DNA from 3 places in the Gracilibacillus sp. Marseille-QA3620 genome. Region 1 is predicted to be linked to each of the others. Evidence: riboswitches for the same ligand, from Rfam matches in the RefSeq annotation. Region 1 holds a riboswitch; each other region holds the start of a gene.
What was found. A riboswitch is a leader RNA that binds a small molecule or an ion and turns the genes downstream of it on or off. The one in region 1 is predicted to bind cobalamin.
Positions count from the first base shown of each region.

Region 2: linked by a shared signal. The riboswitch ahead of ACY8DX_RS17905 (ABC transporter substrate-binding protein) and the one ahead of ACY8DX_RS11510 (anaerobic ribonucleoside triphosphate reductase) in region 1 are both predicted to bind cobalamin.
Region 3: linked by a shared signal. The riboswitch ahead of metE (5-methyltetrahydropteroyltriglutamate--homocysteine S-methyltransferase) and the one ahead of ACY8DX_RS11510 (anaerobic ribonucleoside triphosphate reductase) in region 1 are both predicted to bind cobalamin.

Region 1 covers NZ_CM143102.1:2,273,613-2,279,738, forward strand. Annotated here, with positions in the region: gene nrdG (anaerobic ribonucleoside-triphosphate reductase activating protein) at 1-419, opposite strand, end outside; gene ACY8DX_RS11510 (anaerobic ribonucleoside triphosphate reductase) at 419-2,305, opposite strand; cobalamin riboswitch at 2,434-2,614, opposite strand; gene ACY8DX_RS11515 (DEAD/DEAH box helicase) at 2,706-4,964, opposite strand; gene ACY8DX_RS11520 (PadR family transcriptional regulator) at 5,192-5,515, shown strand; gene ACY8DX_RS11525 (HAAS domain-containing protein) at 5,521-6,126, shown strand, end outside.
Region 2 covers NZ_CM143102.1:3,543,999-3,550,124, reverse strand. Annotated here, with positions in the region: gene ACY8DX_RS17925 (siderophore ABC transporter substrate-binding protein) at 1-513, shown strand, start outside; gene ACY8DX_RS17920 (antibiotic biosynthesis monooxygenase family protein) at 583-915, shown strand; gene ACY8DX_RS17915 (polysaccharide deacetylase family protein) at 974-1,660, opposite strand; gene ACY8DX_RS17910 (DUF6509 family protein) at 1,814-2,137, shown strand; cobalamin riboswitch at 2,158-2,358, shown strand; gene ACY8DX_RS17905 (ABC transporter substrate-binding protein) at 2,635-3,594, shown strand; gene ACY8DX_RS17900 (TetR/AcrR family transcriptional regulator) at 3,749-4,363, shown strand; gene ACY8DX_RS17895 (acyl-CoA dehydrogenase family protein) at 4,384-5,556, shown strand; gene ACY8DX_RS17890 (acyl-CoA dehydrogenase family protein) at 5,516-6,126, shown strand, end outside.
Region 3 covers NZ_CM143102.1:3,841,617-3,847,742, forward strand. Annotated here, with positions in the region: gene metE (5-methyltetrahydropteroyltriglutamate--homocysteine S-methyltransferase) at 1-2,146, opposite strand, end outside; cobalamin riboswitch at 2,324-2,511, opposite strand; gene ACY8DX_RS19350 (DHA2 family efflux MFS transporter permease subunit) at 2,771-4,147, shown strand; gene ACY8DX_RS19355 (flavodoxin) at 4,545-5,045, opposite strand; gene ACY8DX_RS19360 (carboxymuconolactone decarboxylase family protein) at 5,081-5,842, opposite strand.

The DNA.
Region 1 (6,126 bases):
CTTCCTCTAAACAGCAGCTTCGGATCCCTTTTCTCCAGTTCAAACCTGCCGTCAACCAATACGTCACAATATTTAAGAACATTCTGGCAGGCAGGATTGGGATGGGTGAGGAGTTCGTCATGTGTATAGCCGCTGTATATCCAAATGTTCTTGCCCGACTCCTTCAGCCTCATGACCAGATATTGAAGTTCATCGGCCTGCATAAAAGGCTCTCCCCCTGAGAATGTAACATCTGTCAGAGGATTGGACATAACCTCCTCATAGATATCATCAATGGTCATGTCTCGACCATTCTCCCGATTCCAGCTTGAGGGATTATGACATCCCTTACAGAAATGAAGGCAGCCCGCAAAAAACACAACTGTTCTCAAGCCTTCCCCATCCACAATGCTGTCATGGATGATATTCATCACCTTCATCATCCGTGCTTCACTCTGTTTCTTTCTTCTGCACGTTTAGCCGGGTTCCATTTACTCATATCCCCTACCAAGTAACCGGTGATTCTTCTAATCCGTTCAATATCCTCTTCGTTCTCATTGCCGCAATGAGGGCAAGTATCCTGAATATACCCTTTATAATTGCATTTTAAGCAACGGTCAACTGGATGGTTAATAGAACCATAACCGATTTTGTAATGAGCCATCGCACGAATAATTTGGTCGAGTGCCTTCAAATTATTCTTAGGGTCCCCGTCAATTTCCACATAGGTGATATGTCCGCCATTACAGTAAGCATGGAATGGCGCTTCCTTACGGATCTTATCGAGTGACTTGATTGGAAAATGGACTGGAATATGGAATGAATTTGTGTAATATTCACGGTCTGTAATATCTTTTATACTGCCGAATTCAAGACGGTCTTTCTTCACGAATTTTCCGCTAAGTCCCTCTGCTGGCGTTGCAATTAAGGAATAATTCAAATCATAGGTCTCTGCTGCCTTATCCGCCTTCTCCCTCATGAAGCGGATAATATCAAGGGCAAGCTCGTAGGATTCTTCACTTTCACCATGATGGAAACCAGTCAAGGCTTTCACACATTCTGCAAGCCCGATGAATCCGAACGCGAGTGAACCTTGTTTCAGGATTTCCTTAAGCTGATCATCCTCGTTTAATTCTTCTGCTCCTTTCCAAACTCCTTGTGTATACAGGAATGGGAAGTGACGCACTTGTTTCGCAGCTTGGTATAGATAACGCTCATAAAGCTGAACTATGGCAAGATCGCACATGTCATCTAGTCGACGATAGAAATCCTCTAGCGTATTGGACAGGAGCGCCAGCTTAACTAAGTTAATGGATGTGAAGGAAAGATTGCCACGCCCAATACTGTTCTCAACACCATGTCTATTGCCCATCACCCTTGTACGGCATCCCATATAGGCTACCTCTGATTCATGTGTGCCATCATAATATTGCTTATTAAACGGGCTGTCAATGAAGCTGAAATTCGGGAATAAACGTTCAGCAGTCGTTTCCAGGGCCAATAAGTAAAGGTCATAGTTAGGGTCATTCTCATTGAAGTTAACCCCTTCCTTCACTTTAAAGATTTGAATTGGGAAGATTGGTGTTTCCCCATTGCCAAGCCCGGCTTTTGTTGCCAGCAAAAGATTTTTAATAAGCATCCGCCCTTCTTTCGTTGTATCTGTTCCATAGTTCACAGACACAAACGGCACCTGTCCGCCCCCGCGTGAATGCATGGAATTGCAATTATGTACGAAGGCTTCACAAGCTTGATATACGGTATTCTCCGTTTCCTCCCAAGCGATTTGCTCTATCGTTTCTTTGCTCCAATCACTTGGATAGGCTTCTAAGCGCTTTACATGCTTCTCATAGGTTTTACGGACAAATGGAGCAAGATCAGCATCAAACATCGGGAATGACTGACCGCCATGCTGCATATTTTGGTTTGCTTGCAATATGATAGAGGCCAGCGCCATTGCACTTGATATATCCTTAGGCGGACGCATGCTTCCATGACCGGTGTCAAATCCCTTCGTAAGCATTTGTCCAAGAGGAATTTGACAGCAGGTTGTTGTCCCCGTCGGCATAAAATCCAAATCATGCGGATAAAGCAAATTAGCTTCAATTGCCTTTTTTACTTCCTCAGATAATAGGTTTTCTCTCGCAAAAAAGCGTGCAGACTCACTGGCGAATTTCCCCATCTGCCCCATTGGAGTAGACGCATTCATATTTGCATTCTCATTGACTAATTCAGGATTCGTCAAATGAACAATTTCATTAAATGAGCTCAATAATTCCTCAACAGACTGAGTTTCCGCCAACGTTTTTTCTATACACACCTTACTCATATCAATACGCCTCCCAAATAAAAAATCCCATCACCTCTATCTTCAGGCAATGGGATTGGATTTGCATAAAAATGAATATACTCTTCATTTGCTGCTACTATCCACCTTCATTGCTCCCGATAAAGGCAAAACGATTGCTCGATAAGGCAGGTCTCCTGACTCATGCTTCCCTTTACTCTAAGCCCTTCCCATGAAGTCTCTTCACAGTGGATTACTTATTTCATCAGCATTCACAGTTGCGGGTACAGTTCCGGATTTTAACCGAATTCCCTATTAAGCCATAAATGGCGCCTTAACTGCACTTAATCAATATCTTGTATTTGTGTTTTTATTCACAAACTATATCTTGTATATAAGATTATATAACTATCTAAAGAAAATAGCAAAGGACATATTTTTCCTAACCACGTGGTAATTGTTGCAGGATATAGTTGATGGTTTCCTCCGAGTCGAGTCTGACCGCTACATAAGGCGGATCAACATTTCTATTCGCTTCAATCGGGATGCCCAGCCATAAGAAACGGCGATCAATACAGATCATGCTGAATGGAGGTCCCTCCTGTATATGAAGATCCGGGTCTAAATAAGGATGCTCCTCTTTTGAATAGAGAGCTAATTTCGCACGAGCTGGTCTTGTGGTCAGTGCTTGTGCAAGCTCCTTCGATAAAATACAGCGATTAGGAAGCGATAGAATAATTTGACTCTGAGCCTCTTTTACATCATTCAGCACATCATCTAGTTTGCGGGCATACATCCATTTAAGCTTTGGATGAGGATGCTTGATCCATTTTCCAATTTGGTCCATCCCGACCGTCTTATTGTGCTGAAGCTGGAAATCAATGAATTGATGCAAGGTTTTATATCTCGGAATCGTATTCTTCAAGAAATTCACATCACTGACATGAATAAGCTTGCCTTTTGTCCTTGTGATTGCCACATTCAATAGACGCTCACTCTCTTTACCCGTTAAGAGCATACCAGCTCTTCTCTCTGGATACGAGTCGACCGTATCAAAGATCATCAGTTCCCTCTCGCTCCCCTGGAAACGATGCACAGTTGCGGCCATAAACGCACCTGCCCCATACTGCTCCGGATAAAAGTCTTGAAGAAGCTTCTCCATCAAGATGGCTTGAGCCCTGTATGGTGTCACATACCCGATTGATTTGCTTCCGCCCTGGTAGGCTTCATGAAGCAGCTGCAGAGAAAGCAGGGCATGCATGATATTCATCCTTGACCCTGAGGTGCCCCCGCTAAAACAATGCTCACCAGTAAAGCTCGCATCTAACAGAATGGAAGCCGCTTGTTCGAACGGCGCCCGGGCCACAATCTCTTCCCGGCTCTTCTGCACGCTTGGATGATCTCCGACAAGGGAATTATATAAATATTGATTCGTAAAAGCAGATATATCCGGATGCATCCTTCTTTGTTCCTTCAAGAGGAATAGATGTGGATGCAATACGCCGCCGCTCGCAATATCAGCGACACCAGCACGGTGGAATATATCCTCCCGCAGCCATGTATCAACAAGCTGCCCCCTTGATGCTGCAATCGGCGGCAGCTGTTTGAAATCTCCGCAAACAATCGCTCTTTTTGCCATACTTACGGCAAAGGCAATCTGCGGGATAAACGCCATGCTCGCCTCATCTACAATGACAAGGTCATATTCCTGCTCAAATATGACAGGATCATTGGCCGCCTTTGCAAGCGTTGTTCCGATAATGGAAGCCTCCTTGACGAGCTTCATCTCCTGCTTACGAATTCTGTCAAGAATACGCCCAAGCTTCTGTTCAAGCTCTAGAAGCTGTTGTGAGTCCCTGACACTGAACGATTGGGAGAGATCCTTCTTCAAGAGACGCTTCTCCTCGGTAATCCGATCTTTATCAGACAGCAAACCTGCATCCTGGTCAGCAAGCAATTGTGACGGCAGAATGTCTCCATGCATCAATAACCCGTCACCTGCCTGGTTTCCGTAGCGCAATAGATCGCCAGTACGAAACTTATCCGCCTTCTTAATGAAGGCAGCCATCTCCCCAAGCAGTACATCTACTGCTTGGTTACTGTGCGAAAGCACCAATACTCTCTTATCCTTAAAATATTTATTTGCAGCTGTTCTTGCCAGCGTATATGTCTTCCCTGTTCCCGGCGGTCCCCAGACAAAGGTTACCGGATTGTATTTCGAACGCTGAAACAGCTCCTGCACAGCCGTTTTGCTATCAGTGCGCGTCCTCTTATCCGGAAAATCGGGATTCATCAGCCTCTTGACTCGGCTGCGCTTCCGTTTACTCTTCTTAATATCATCTAACCGTTCAATCAATTGCTCTAAAAGCTCCCATGGATCATGGGAAATAAAGGCCTCATCAATTAGATCCCCAATGGATTGATCCAAAGAAACTAATAGAGTATTTCCCTCAGCCGACAGCACACGAGCATCGTATTTGCTCCCATCCCGCTCGAGCCGGGCAACTGTGCCAATGGGAATCTTCAGTGGTGACATCGTCTCAAAATAATACGTATATGTGTCGCCTGATTGAATCTGATTCCCATTCATAAGTACATATTTATGGCTGCCATATTTTTTTAAATGGCCTATCTCCTGTGACAGGGCTTCCTGCCATTGGGTAATATATTCTTTCGTTGAAATAGAAGTTGAAGTAATCACTAGTCCTATCCTCTTATCCGCATCAATTTTGTTCTCAATTCGATTACTATACCATACAAATATATGTTCTGGGAACAAGGCAAAATTGGGCAGTTCAATCGTTAAAAATAAGTAAAAAAATACCTTGCTTTACAAGATATACAATCCTATACTTATCTTATACCTTGTAATACAAGATAAATAATCCTGCTACCTGTTTAAAAGGATTAGAATCGGAGTGATAACAAATGTCCCAGACGCAAATGATGAAAGGGATATTGGATGGCTGCCTCCTTGCCATGATAAAGGAGAAGGAATGCTATGGTTATGAGATTGCAGAGCAATTAAGCCGCTACGGCTTTGACAGCATTAGTGAAGGAACCATTTACCCCCTCTTGCTGAGAATGCAAAGGGAAGGATTGATCACTTCGGTACGCAAGGAGTCAATTGCTGGACCGAAGCGGAAATATTATTCCTTAACGAGCGTGGGTGAAATAGCGTTAGAGGAGTTTCTATCAAGATGGGCACAGCTGGAAAAAAGCGTGAATGCTATTATCAGAAAGGATAGGTAATCAATATGGAAGAAAAGCTCTCCATGAAAAGCACTAAATTTCTCGAGGATTTAAAAATCTATCTGTTTTCAAGCGGAAAAAAGAATGAAGAGATTGATGACATCATCCGTGACCTAGCTGATCATTTATATGAAGCCGAATCAAACGGCAAATCCATTGAACAAATTATTGGTTCATCACCTAAGGAGTATATGCAGAGCCTTTCGGCGGAAATGAAAACGGATTATAAGGATTGGATGAAATTCATACCATTGGTTATTATCGGAGGAATGTCCTACCTCGTATTTAAAGACCTGATAAATGGCCCATTAAGCTATGGACTTCTGACAATCATCGGCACCATGATTTGCATTCTGCTTTTCTTTGCAGGTGTGATGGCAGCCCTCCGCTATACGGCCAGCCGCCAGCTATCAAAGTGGAAGGAATTTTTGGTGATTTTATTTCCATGTACGTTAAATTTCTTATTCATCGGCGGGGTTTTACTCATTGATTTACTTTATCCATCTCCTGTCATTCACTTCGGAACTATTGGGAGTATCCTGATTGGCCTGCTATTCCTCGGGTTTATTATCTTCTTCTCAGTCTGGGCAAAGACCTTTATTCTTCCAGTC
Region 2 (6,126 bases), 1.3 Mb from region 1:
GAGAATTACATAGAGGCTGTATACGAAACAGTTGATCTAGCAGCTAAAATCTTTGATAAGAAAGATAAAGCAGAGGAATTAAAAGCAAATCTGCAAGAAAAAGTGGATGCTGTGAAAGAAAAAGCAGCAGGCTATGAAAATGCACTAGTGGCTATGTACAATGACAAGAAAATCTCCGGATTCGACAACGGTAAAGATTCTCGCTTCGCTTATGTTTATAATGACTTTGGATTTAAGCCGGCAACAACTGAAATCGATGCTTCATCACATGGTTCCGATTTCTCTTATGAATCTGTCCTTTCCGTTGACCCAGAGGTGTTGCTCATCATTGACCGTACAGCTTCTGATGTAGAGACAATCAAAAAAGATATTGAAAATGATATCATCAAAAAAACACGTGCTTATAAAGAAGGAAAAATCGTCTATCTTGACGGTGTTAACTGGTACTTCTCAAGCAATGGTGTAACAACAGAAGCAGATAAACTTGATGAAATCTTAAATGAGCTTAAATAATTTCATTAATATGGAGCATGTCTCAAAGGGACATGCTCTTTTTAACTAAATGGGACAGGAGTGAGAATCATGTTTGTACAAATCCGTAAGTGGACAGTGACAGAAGGAAATGCAGACAAGATACTTGAGCGCTTTAAGAAAAAGCCTGGACAAGGACCATCCTTAGTGGAACAGCGTGAAGGATTCATCGGGCGTGAGCTGTTAGTGAAGAAAGCAGCACGCGGGGAAGAGGAAGTGGTTATGCTGGTTCGATGGGAATCAGAGGAAGCATGGAAGGCCTGGGAGAAGAGCCCTGAGCATATCGCAGGCCATAAGGCGAAAATCAAGGAGCATGGCGGAAAGCCGCCAAAGCCTGATTATGTTATCAATATGGAGCACGGAAAATACCTGGTCGTTGAATAAGACGAGTGAACAAAAAGCCCATCCCTAATAAAATGTGAGATGGGCTTTTTGTTCGTCTTTAAAACTCAAGAGGAGGTGTTGTCTCATCCATCACCTTAAATGTGTAGCCTTTATGCTTCAAACGGCGGATAATTTCAGGCAGTCCATCTACAACGGTTGTATTCCCATTGAAATCATGGAGCAGGATATATAAATTTTCTTGTCCATTGATTGAATTCATAATCCCAGCTGTAATTTTCTTTTCGGGAACCGGAGGGTTAATCGCATCATTTGCATCACAATTCCAATCAAAAAATACATAACCGCGTTTCTTGCCTTCCTCCTTAAGGATTGGCATCAAATTAGTACCGGCATATTGCCGGTTGATGTAATTATTTGAACCGCCGGGAAAGCGTAATATATTTGGAGAGGAACCGACTTCTTTCTTCAAGAATTCCTCCAGCCGTTCAATATCCGCATAGAAAGATGCCTTTGACCGGTAAATAGATGAATACTTGTGCGAATAGGAATGAAGTCCAAGAGCATGACCACGTTTCACCATTTCCTTGTATAAATAATGGTGTGATTTTTCTTTCGTACCGGTAACGAAGAAAGTTGCCTTCACATCATGGAGATCAAGGATATCCATGATTGGTTCAGTGATATTGGATGGGCCGTCATCAAAGCTTAAATAGGCTGTTTTGGCAAGAGCTTCATTTGGAAGCAGAAGAAGAGCTAATAAGGAAAGTACAATTAATTTTCGCATTTTGTTCTCCTAAGTCATCAGGGTTTCTCGAATAGTTTAGGGAAAATGCATGAAGAATATGCAGAAATGATTAATGCATAGAAACAAAAAGTGGTTAAAATGTCGAACAAATATGTATAATATGAAATAGTTATGGATGAAAGGTTTGATTGAATGTTAAAGATTGAAGGCTATACAGTGGAAAGATTGGACGATCCATTTGGAATTTTAACCGGCGAACGGTATGAATTCTTTCTTGAGCTCGATGTTCCGGAGGATGATGAATTATATAGCGAGAACGGTGTTATGCTGCGCGTTATTTTCTTAAAGGATGAAGAGAAGGAACGAATCAGCAAATATGAATTCATTGAAAATGAAACGAAAAATGTGCTCGACTTTGAATTAGAAGAAGACGAAGAGACAGCTGTCCTTACTTTTTGCCGAGAGCATTATGATGCAGAAGAGGATGATTCGGCTATTGAGAATTTATCCAATTGAGGATATGATTAGAGATACAACCATATAATCCGTAATAGAGTGCCTTGATGAAAACAAGGATAATAGGGAAACCGGTGCAAGTCCGGTGCAGCCCCCGCTACTGTAAACGCATATAAACTGATTCACTCATGCCACTGGTTCATTATTGAATACGGGAAGGCGGAATCAGGTTAAACAAGATAAGCGTAAGCCAGGAAACCTGCTCTATGTACTTGAATTCTATTTTTCGGTGGGAAGAATAGGGCGACTGATTCTATGCTTCTATTACTGGAATGCCGCCTTAGCTTCGTATTGAAGCTAAGGCTTTTTATGTGGCTGAAGATTTGATTCCGCATTAACAGACAGAAAGGGCTCCACGGCTAAAAGCGCAAAGGAAAATCGAGGAGCATAAGAACCATTGTCCGTAAATGCCGGATTGCTTAAACTAACTGTCATTGAGGTTTAGAAATCCTCGATGATGGAAGTTTCACTTTAGAGGAGGGGAATTATTCGTGTTAATGAAGAAGAGATTTGCCGGTATATTGGCCTTCTTGATGGCCTTATCCATTGTTCTTACTGCTTGCGGCGGTACATCAGAGAATGAAAACGAGAGCAAGAACTCCAGTGAAAGTACAGAAAGCGCATTTCCAGTAACGGTGAAGGATGGAACAGGAGAAGAGATTACGATCAAAGATAAGCCTGAGCGTATTGTCTCCTTGCTTCCGAGCAATACTGAAACAGCGTATGCATTAGGGCTTGAGGATGAAATTGTCGGGGTATCTGATTATGATAATTATCCTGAGTCTGTTTCTGAGAAAACAAAGCTAGGCGGCATTGAGGTGAATGTGGAGAAATTATTGGAGCTTAATCCTGATCTTGCTTTATTTTCAGCCTCTCAAGGGACAAATGATAAAGATATCATACAACAGCTTCAATCAGCTGGGATAGATGTCGTTGTTGTCCCAGATGCAAATTCTATTGAAGGTGCCTATGAGACAATGGAGCTGATTGCAAAGGCAACTGGTAAAGAGGCGGAAGGCGAAGAAATCATCGCTGAAATGAAAGAAGAGATAGCAGCCATTAAAGAGAAAGCGGCTGAGGTGAAGGAAACGAAGAAGGTATGGATTGAAGTATCGGCCTCACCGGATTTATATACAACGGGAAGCGGCACATTTATGAACGAAATGCTCGAGATCATTGGGGCAGAAAATATTGCAGCCGACCAAGAAGGCTGGGTAACGATGAGTGAGGAAACGGTCATTGAAAGGGATCCTGATGTTATCATCACTACATATGGTTATTATATCGATAATCCACAAGAGCAGGTTTACGCTAGAAGCGGCTGGTCTGAAGTAAATGCTGTGAAGAAGAAGGAAGTTTATGATGTGAACAGCGATACGGTCACGAGACCAGGTCCTCGCTTAATTGATGGATTAAAGGAGATTGCGAAGGCAGTCTACCCGGATGTGTATAAATAAGATAAAAGAGTTGGAAGGCTTTCATTAAGAAAGCTGTCCAGCTCTTTTTTTGTCGAAAACTATTATTTAAATTTTCTGTTAATTTTATTGAAAAGTCCCAATTACTGGGTTAAGATAGTACCAATACGTACTCGTACTCTCATAACAGAATGGAATGATCAAGATGCTGCTAATGAAGGAACTTCCGAAAGAAGCGAAGGATAAGATGCTGTATTCTGCCTTAAAGCTCTTTGCTTTAAAGGGTTTTAAGAATACCTCTGTTCTCGAGATTGTTGAAGCTGCCCATGTATCCAAAACGACCTTCTATCAGCAATTTTCGAGCAAGGAAGCATTAGTTGTGGCTCTTTGCCAGGATTTAATTGATGAAATCGCCTTGGAAATCAAAAAGGCAGCTGTGCAAGAGCCGAGAGTTGGCTATAAAGCGTATGCCGGTATTTATCGCTATTTGCAAATCTGCTTTACCAATCCTGCTGTGGCTCATTTTATCCTGCTTGAATCAGTTGGTATTTCTGAGGAGGTGGAGGTAGTCAGGCGTGAAGCGATGCAAAGCTTTGCTGACCTGATTTTTGTCTTTGCCTATCAAGAGTTTTCAGAACAGGTGAGAGAGGAAGAAATCCGCATTATCTCGCAGGCAATGGTAGGCGCCATTAATGAGGTGGTGATTCGCCATGTGAAGGAGACAACTAGTGACCTTCATATAGAGGAAATGGCCAGATTGTTGAACAGGCTTGTCATAGGCGCGTTCGTCAATCTATCGAACGATCACTAATATGTGAGGAGGGATTTGGCTTGGTTTCATTCAAACCGAGTGAGGAGGAAGCCGCATTTATTCAAGTGGCGCGAGATTTTGCCCTGAAAATGATTCGGCCGGCCGCAAGAGAAATGGAAAAGAATCGTAAGGTCAGTGAGGAAATCATCAAGAAGCTGCAAGAAATTGGCCTGGATACCCTTGAATTGCCGGAAAGCTTTGGTGGATTAGAGCTTCCTGTCCTCTCGCAGGTACAGATTTTGGAGGCATTAGCTTATGGGGATTTAGACATCGTACAGGGACTTCCAGGAGCAGGGGAGTCAGGGGCCTTTATAAGAGAAGCGGAGAAACATCCTGCTTTTGCTGCCTATAAGAAAGCTTGTCAGGCTGGGAATGTACCAACAATCGCCTTTTGCCATCCGAACCAGCCAAAGCTGTCCATCAGCCGTCATGAAGAGGGCTATCTGATTGATGGCGAGACTGTTCCGCTTAGAAATGGGAAGTATGCGGACTATGTGCTGATCCACGGGAAAGCACAGGATGGAGAAGAGGTCATTCTCTTGCTTGAGAACAGCCTCGATCATTCATTCAAGGCTTTAGAGGGTGATTATCGATTAGGTCTATTAAGCGCTGGGTTTGCCAGCCTGTCATTCAAAAAAGTAACCGTTTCCAAGGAGTCGGTCATTGCTAGAGGGGTAGAAGCGAGAAAGCTTGCTCAGTCTGCTATGAGGCGAATTCGGGTCATGGAGGCAGCGAAGGAGGTAGGGGTTATCTCTGCTGCGCTTGATTATACGGTGGAATACACCGCAAGCCGGAAGGCATTCGGCTCAGAAATCGCTAAGTTTCAAGGGGTATCCTTTAATGTCGCTCAGATGGCGATTCATGTCAAAGCTGCCCGCCATCTTGTTCTATATGCGGCTAAGCAAATAGACATTGGAGCCAATGATGCTGGATTCCACAGTATTCAAGCTCTGCAGAATGCTCATCGAGCTGTCCGGTTTGTGACAGATTCGGCTGTACAGCTTCTTGGGGGACATGGATATGTCCAAGACCACCCTGTTGAGAAATGGATGAGAGACGGTCAGGCCCAAGTGGTATGGCTTGCGCAGGAGCATGACTTAAACGCGTATGCAGGAGATTGGCTCCTGAATGAAGATGAAAGGAGTGAAGCGGTTGATTTCATACGAACTGTCTCCACATCAAGCCCAAGTTAAGGATGTTGTCCATTGGTTTGCCGAAAATGAAGTCCGTCCCATTTCTATGCTGTCTGATGAACAAAAGAGGGTGCCGGATGATTGGCTGAAGAAAGTCAATCAATTAGGAATCTCGCTCAGTATGTCTTCCTTTGGAGAGAAGGATGGAGATGTTGAGAGGAAAGAAAAAGAGGAGAAGAAACGGGAAAAGCAGGGAAACCGGCTTGGCGTGATTGCTTCAGAGGAGCTTGGATGGGGAGATTGCGCCATTGCTCTTACATTGCCTGGACCAGGTCTTGGAGGCCCGCCGATTCAGCATAGCGGTACAAAGGAGCAGAAGGAGCGTTTTCTTTCAATCTTCTCAAGAGATGAAGAGCCTAAATGGGGAGCATATGCTTTAACGGAGCCGGAGGCAGGCTCGGATGTATCTGGATTGCAGACAACCGCCGTGAAGGTAAATGGAGGCTATGTCCTGAATGGTCAAAAAATCTTCATTACGAATGGTAAGAGAGCCTCATGGGTAGTGGCCTTTGCGACTGTGGATAAGACACTTGGAAGAGCCGGTCACCGGGCATTCGTTGTAGAGAAGGG
Region 3 (6,126 bases), 1.6 Mb from region 1:
TCAGCCCGCAATCAGGATTAACCCAGAATTGACTTAGTTCAAGCACCTCGAGGCTATCCTGCATAATTTCAAGCATTTCCTCTGTAGATGGAATACGCGGGCTATGAATATCATACACCCCTAATCCGATTCCCTTTTCATAGGGCGTATGCTGTAAAGATTGAATGAATTCGCCATGGCTTCTTGATGTCTCAATGGAGATTACATCAACATCGAGCGCTTCAATCGGCTTCACAAAATCATGGAAATCACAGTAGCACATATGTGTATGGATTTGCGTTTCATCTTGGACACCTGATGTTGCAAGGCGGAAGGATGGGATTGCCCATGTCAGGTATTCCTGCCAATCCGCCCTTCGAAGGGGCAGTCCTTCTCTTAAAGCCGGTTCGTCCACCTGAATAATAGTAATTCCGGCTTGCTCAAGGCAGTCGATTTCCTTACGAAGGGCAAGGGCAAGCTGATTAGCAACATCCTTGCGCGGGATATCATCTCGGACAAAGGACCAGTTTAAGATAGTCACAGGACCAGTCAGCATTCCCTTCACCGGCTTCTCGGTCATCGCTTGCGCAGCAGCCGTCTCCTTCAAGGTCATCGGCTCAAGCCACTTCACGTCTCCATAAATGATAGGCGGCTTCACGCAGCGAGACCCATAAGAGACCACCCATGCCTTTTCACTCAAGGCAAAGCCATCAAGCTTCTCTCCGAAATATTCAATCATATCTGTCCGTTCAAACTCTCCGTGCACAAGCACATCAAGTTCTAAATCCTCTTGTATGCGAATCCACCGCTCGGTCTCACGTGCAATAAACGCTTCATAGGATTCATCGGAAATAATCTTATCTCGCCAAGCCTTACGCGTTTCCTTCACTTCCTTTGACTGCGGGAAGCTGCCAATGGTTGTCGTCGGGAAAATCGGCAGGTTAAGCTTCTGCGCTTGAATATCTCGGCGAACAGGATAGGGTGAAGATCGTTTAAAGTCCTCTGATTCAAGAGTCACCCCTGTGACAGCCGGCTGCACCGCTCTCCTATTTCCGCCAAGAACTATCCCTGGCTTCTCAAAGTACGTAACAAGCTGATCAATTTCCTTGATTTTCTCATCAGCAAATGCGAGCAGCCCTTTAATATTCCCGTCCATTTTCTGCTCCGTCGAAGCGGATACCGGTACATGCTGCAAACTGCAGGAAGGCTGGACCCATACTTCCGCAGCTTTGAATACTCCAAGGATGGACTGGATCAATTCGGCCTTCTCCACCAAATCAGCCTTCCATATATTGCGCCCATCCACAATACCGATGGCAAGCACCTTTTCAGCGGGGAACCCAAATTGCTTCATGGAGGTCATATTTTGCAGATAGCCGGAAACAAAATCAAGACCAATTCCATCTACAGGGAGATGAATCAACTCCTCATAGACTGATAAACCTTCAAAGTATGTTTGCAGCATAATGTTTCCCGCTGTTTTTTCAGCAGCCAGCTTCTCATAAATCGATTTCACGAAGGCTACTTCCTCTTCATCCAATGTCAGCACCAAGGCTGGCTCCTCAAGCTGCACCCATTCAGCACCCTCCTTAATCAGCTCTGCAATCACCTGGCTGTACAGCGGAATAAGCTGTTCTGCCAATGCCTCCCAATCATCATAGCCCTTTGCAAGTTTGATGAAGGTATACGGCCCAATCATCGTCGGTTTCGTCACAACGCCAAGCTCATCTCTCGCCTCCTTGAACCAATCAAGTAGACGATTGTTCGTTATGTAAAGTTCCTGGCCATCATATTCAGGAACAATATAGTGATAATTTGTGTTGAACCATTTCGTCATTTCACAAGCAACGGCCCCTTTTTCTCCCCTTGCCATGGCATAATAAAGGGAGAGATTCGATAATCTGCTTACATCAGAATAACGGGCTGGAATCATCCCAAACATAAACGCCGTATCGAGCATCCGGTCATACAGCGTGAAATCTCCAACAGTCATGACATCGATTCCAAGCTCCATCTGCCTCTTCAGCCTGGATAAGCGTATTTGCTTCAGCTGATCAAGAAACGTTTCCTCTGATACCTCTCCCCTCCAAAAAGCCTCTAAGCATCTCTTCCATTCCCGATCCTCACCAATATACGGATAACCGATGACTGTGCGTGTCCATTTCATCCTACGAGCTCCTCCCCTTGTATCGTTTTTCAGAAAACATCAAAAGCCCTCTCCCTCCTGGAAGATGGCTGTTAATTGTTCGCAGCATAAAGAAAGGCAAGCATGCCCTAATCCCTATGATTCGTACAGTGTCCGAAACAATCCGGCACGCTTCACCTCCTATTTCCACGTAGGTATTGGTGTGTACTGGAATTGGCAGGTCTCCTGGCTCATCATCAACGCACTTTAATCGCACCTTCCCGCTCAAGTGGCAGTGGTTTTTTGCGATATACTCCGATTTACAGTTGCGGGACAGCGACGGACTTTCACCGTACTTCCCTTTTAAGCCAAACTATTCGTTTGGCACCAATTCTTACACGCTATTCGATTGTGAAATAACAATATAAAGAGACTATACCATAAAAAGGAATTGATTGTTATCTATTTTTTGAATAATCAAAAATAAAGCGTGATACCAAACAGAAGGATTATTGCTCCTATGAAAGGATTCATTTATTATGACACCATATTTATTTTCAGAAAAAGTGCTTATACTAATGTACAAAGCACCTTCACCTGAGCTTAGAGGAGCGTAATCGATTGAATCAAACAATACCGAATCAACATATAAAGCCAGCCCTCATTATGGCCGCTCTGCTTTTATCGGCCTTTACAGGGTTATTGAACGAAACAGCCTTAAATATGGCTTACACAGAAATCATGGCTGATTTCCAAATCTCAACAGCCACCGCACAGTGGCTCACAACAGGATTCTTGCTCGTTATGGGGATTCTTGTCCCTCTATCAGCCTATTTAAATCAAACATATACGACAAGGCAGCTATACATAACCGCCCTCTCCTTGCTTTCACTCGGGACGTTTGTTGCCGCTCTGGCACCAGCCTTCAGTCTGCTTTTGCTTGCTCGTATCATTCAAGCAAGCGGACTCGGAATCTTAATGCCGCTCATGATTAATATTCTCCTATTGATTTTCCCCCCTAAAAGACGTGGGACTGTCATGGGCATTATGAGCCTGGTCATCCTTTGTGGTCCAGCATTCGGGCCGAGCTTTTCCGGGTTTATTACTGAATATTTCACCTGGCATTATATTTTCTGGACAACCTTGCCGATCTTTCTCCTCCTGCTCGCATTCGGCTGGAAGGTCGTGCAAAACGTCACAGTACCAAGGAAACTGAAATTTGATATCCCGTCCTTCCTGCTTTCAAGCCTAGGATTCGGCGGGATCGTCTTCGGCTTCAGCATAGCCGGCGAGGGCAGCGGAGAATTTGTCAGTACAGAGGTCATCCTGCCTATCTTGATTGGTTTCACTGCCCTTATCATCTTCTCCAAACGTCAATTCAAGATTGAGCAGCCTCTCTTGAACCTGCGCGTATTGAAATATCCTATGTATGTATTCGGCCTTTTCGCAGTCTTCGTCGGCCATATGATTATCATGTCTCAGGCCATCCTGCTGCCGATGTTTCTCAAAACAGGACTAGCAATAACGGGATTGATTGCCGGGCTCATCTTACTTCCAGCTGAAGCTTGTAATGGTATCATGTCTGTCGTCATCGGCCGTCTCATGGATAAATATGGACCAAAATGGCTCGTTATTCCGGGATTTGCGCTGCTCATTGTGACAACATTTTTATTTTCAGGTATTTCCCGTGATATCTCGATTGCCGCTTTCATCCTGCTCCATATTGGCTTAATCATCGGTGTCACCATGATCAGCAGTCCATCGCAGACGAACGGCCTAAATCAGCTGCCGCGCAAATATTATCCCGATGGAACCGCCATCGTAAATACCCTCATGCAAATAGCCGGCGCACTCGGCACCGCCGTTTCTGTCAGCCTGCTCACAAAAGGCCAGCACAACTACATGATAAGCGGTGAAGCCGCGGGTGAGAACATCGTCGCCGAAGCCTTGATTGCCGGTGTGCAATATGCCTTCAGTTTCCTTGTCGTCATCACCATTATAGGCTTCGTTGCCTCCCTCTTCATTAAAAGAGTGAACGTTTAGGCCAGGCGGATTGCCTGGCTTTTTGTTTGCTTTCTGACAGATTTCCAGCTGAAAGGAGATGATTTCCTGCAAAAACACCCCGAACTTGTCCATTTTGACTCTTTCTGCTGTAATTGGCCTTCTTTTTCTTTCGCGCGTTTTAAGGGCGAAATCATTTCATTTATGGGCGAAATCTAAGCTTTATGAGCGATAATCCGATAGTATGGGCGAAAATTATTCGGTATGGGCGATAATCATGCGGGATGAGCGATAAACCGAGTGCATAGGCGAAACCATACGCCCTTCGAACTACCCACGAACCAAAACAGCGTCATCAGGGCTGCCTCCTGACAAATCCCCCCTAGCAAAAAGCTCCCTGCTTAAGCAAGCAGAGAGCCTTCCTCATTCTTCAATGAAATCAAACCCGGCGATGACTGATGGTTTCAACCCCAAGTCTGTGCAGCCATTCTTCGATTTTGTACGCACTTGACCCCGCATGTTGTCCATCAATTGCGATACCCTTTAGCACGGTCGCCTCTGGACAGAGCTTCACAATATCCTGTTCACTATGGCCTAAGCCGCTGCCGCCATGAGTACAAAATGGAATGATCCGCTTACCGGAAAAGTCTGTTTCTTCAAGGAATGTGAACATGGCCATCGGCATGGTTCCCATCCAGATAGGGTACCCGATGAACACCACATTATATTGATCCATATTCTCAGGAACAGATGCTAAAAGCGGACGCGCATGGCGGTCATATTCTCTAGTCGCTTCCTCCACACACTCCTCGTAATCATAAGAATAAGAAAAGGCCGGCCGCAGATGAAAGGTATCCGCCCCTGTCTCCTTCGCAATAGTATGAGCAACGGTTTCCGTATTCCCGCTTCGAGTGAAATAAACAATCAATGCTTTCATCATATGTCCATCTCCATTCTCAAATATGTGGTTACGAATTACTGTTCATCAGGCAAAGCCTCATTCAAGCAGCGAATCGCATTCAATGTCCGCGGATAACCGAGATAAGGAAGCAGCTGCACAATGACATCAAATAGCATTTCTTTATCATTGCCGACATTGGCATTTCCTTGAATATGTCCCTTCACCTGCGGCTCACATCCGCCGAGTGAAAGGATCATCGAGAAAGTAAGCAATTCCCTCATTGGCAAATCCAAGCCTTGGCGGGTGTAATAATCTCCAAAGCAATTATCCGATAAAAAGCGCTGAATAGGCAGCTGATTATCCGGGCAATTCCGGTACATCGTTTCAATCGCTTCATCCCCGAAGATTTCCTTCTGCAAGGCAAACCCTTTCTCATAGCGCGTCTCCCTCGTGACCTTTGCCTGCCGCTTCAATGGCAGTTCAATGCCGCGCTTGATTAAGATTTCATTCGTAGAGTCGATGAAATCCACTACTTTAGCAAATCCGCAATAAGGTACCGACTGATAGACAAGCTCCTTTACCTCAATCGGCTTTACGCCGACATTCAAGGCTGCCTCCAGCATGGTCTTGTATTCACTTAAGGTTTGCTGAGCAATCAAGGAAGCAAGGATAACCAGCATTCTTGTCTTTTCATCCAGCTTCCCATGCTCCATCACCTCATCAAAGGCAAAGTTCTCAAAGATCTCTAGCAGCTCAGGGTCGGTGACCTTCCAGGTTGATTGACGTTCCGGAAAGAGCTTTTCATGATTCTTATGCGCAGTTTCACTTATACTCATTGCTTCAGCCTCCAATGACAATCCATGTTTTCATTTCTTCCTGTATAGCAGCATCGATGTCCCAGCTTGTTCAGGACTCCAATACATGCTCAAAATTGAACAAAACTTTATGTCCATAAGTTCATAACTTAACATTTAATCCAACTCAACGAGATTATACTATTATGTAAATAATAAATTTTCCCGAATGTTTCCCTTCAAATTCTTATACTTACCCTTTATCTATGCTTCAAAAACTGCCTCTCTCCACTTTTTTCTTTCCTATAAAAGCATCTATCATTTTA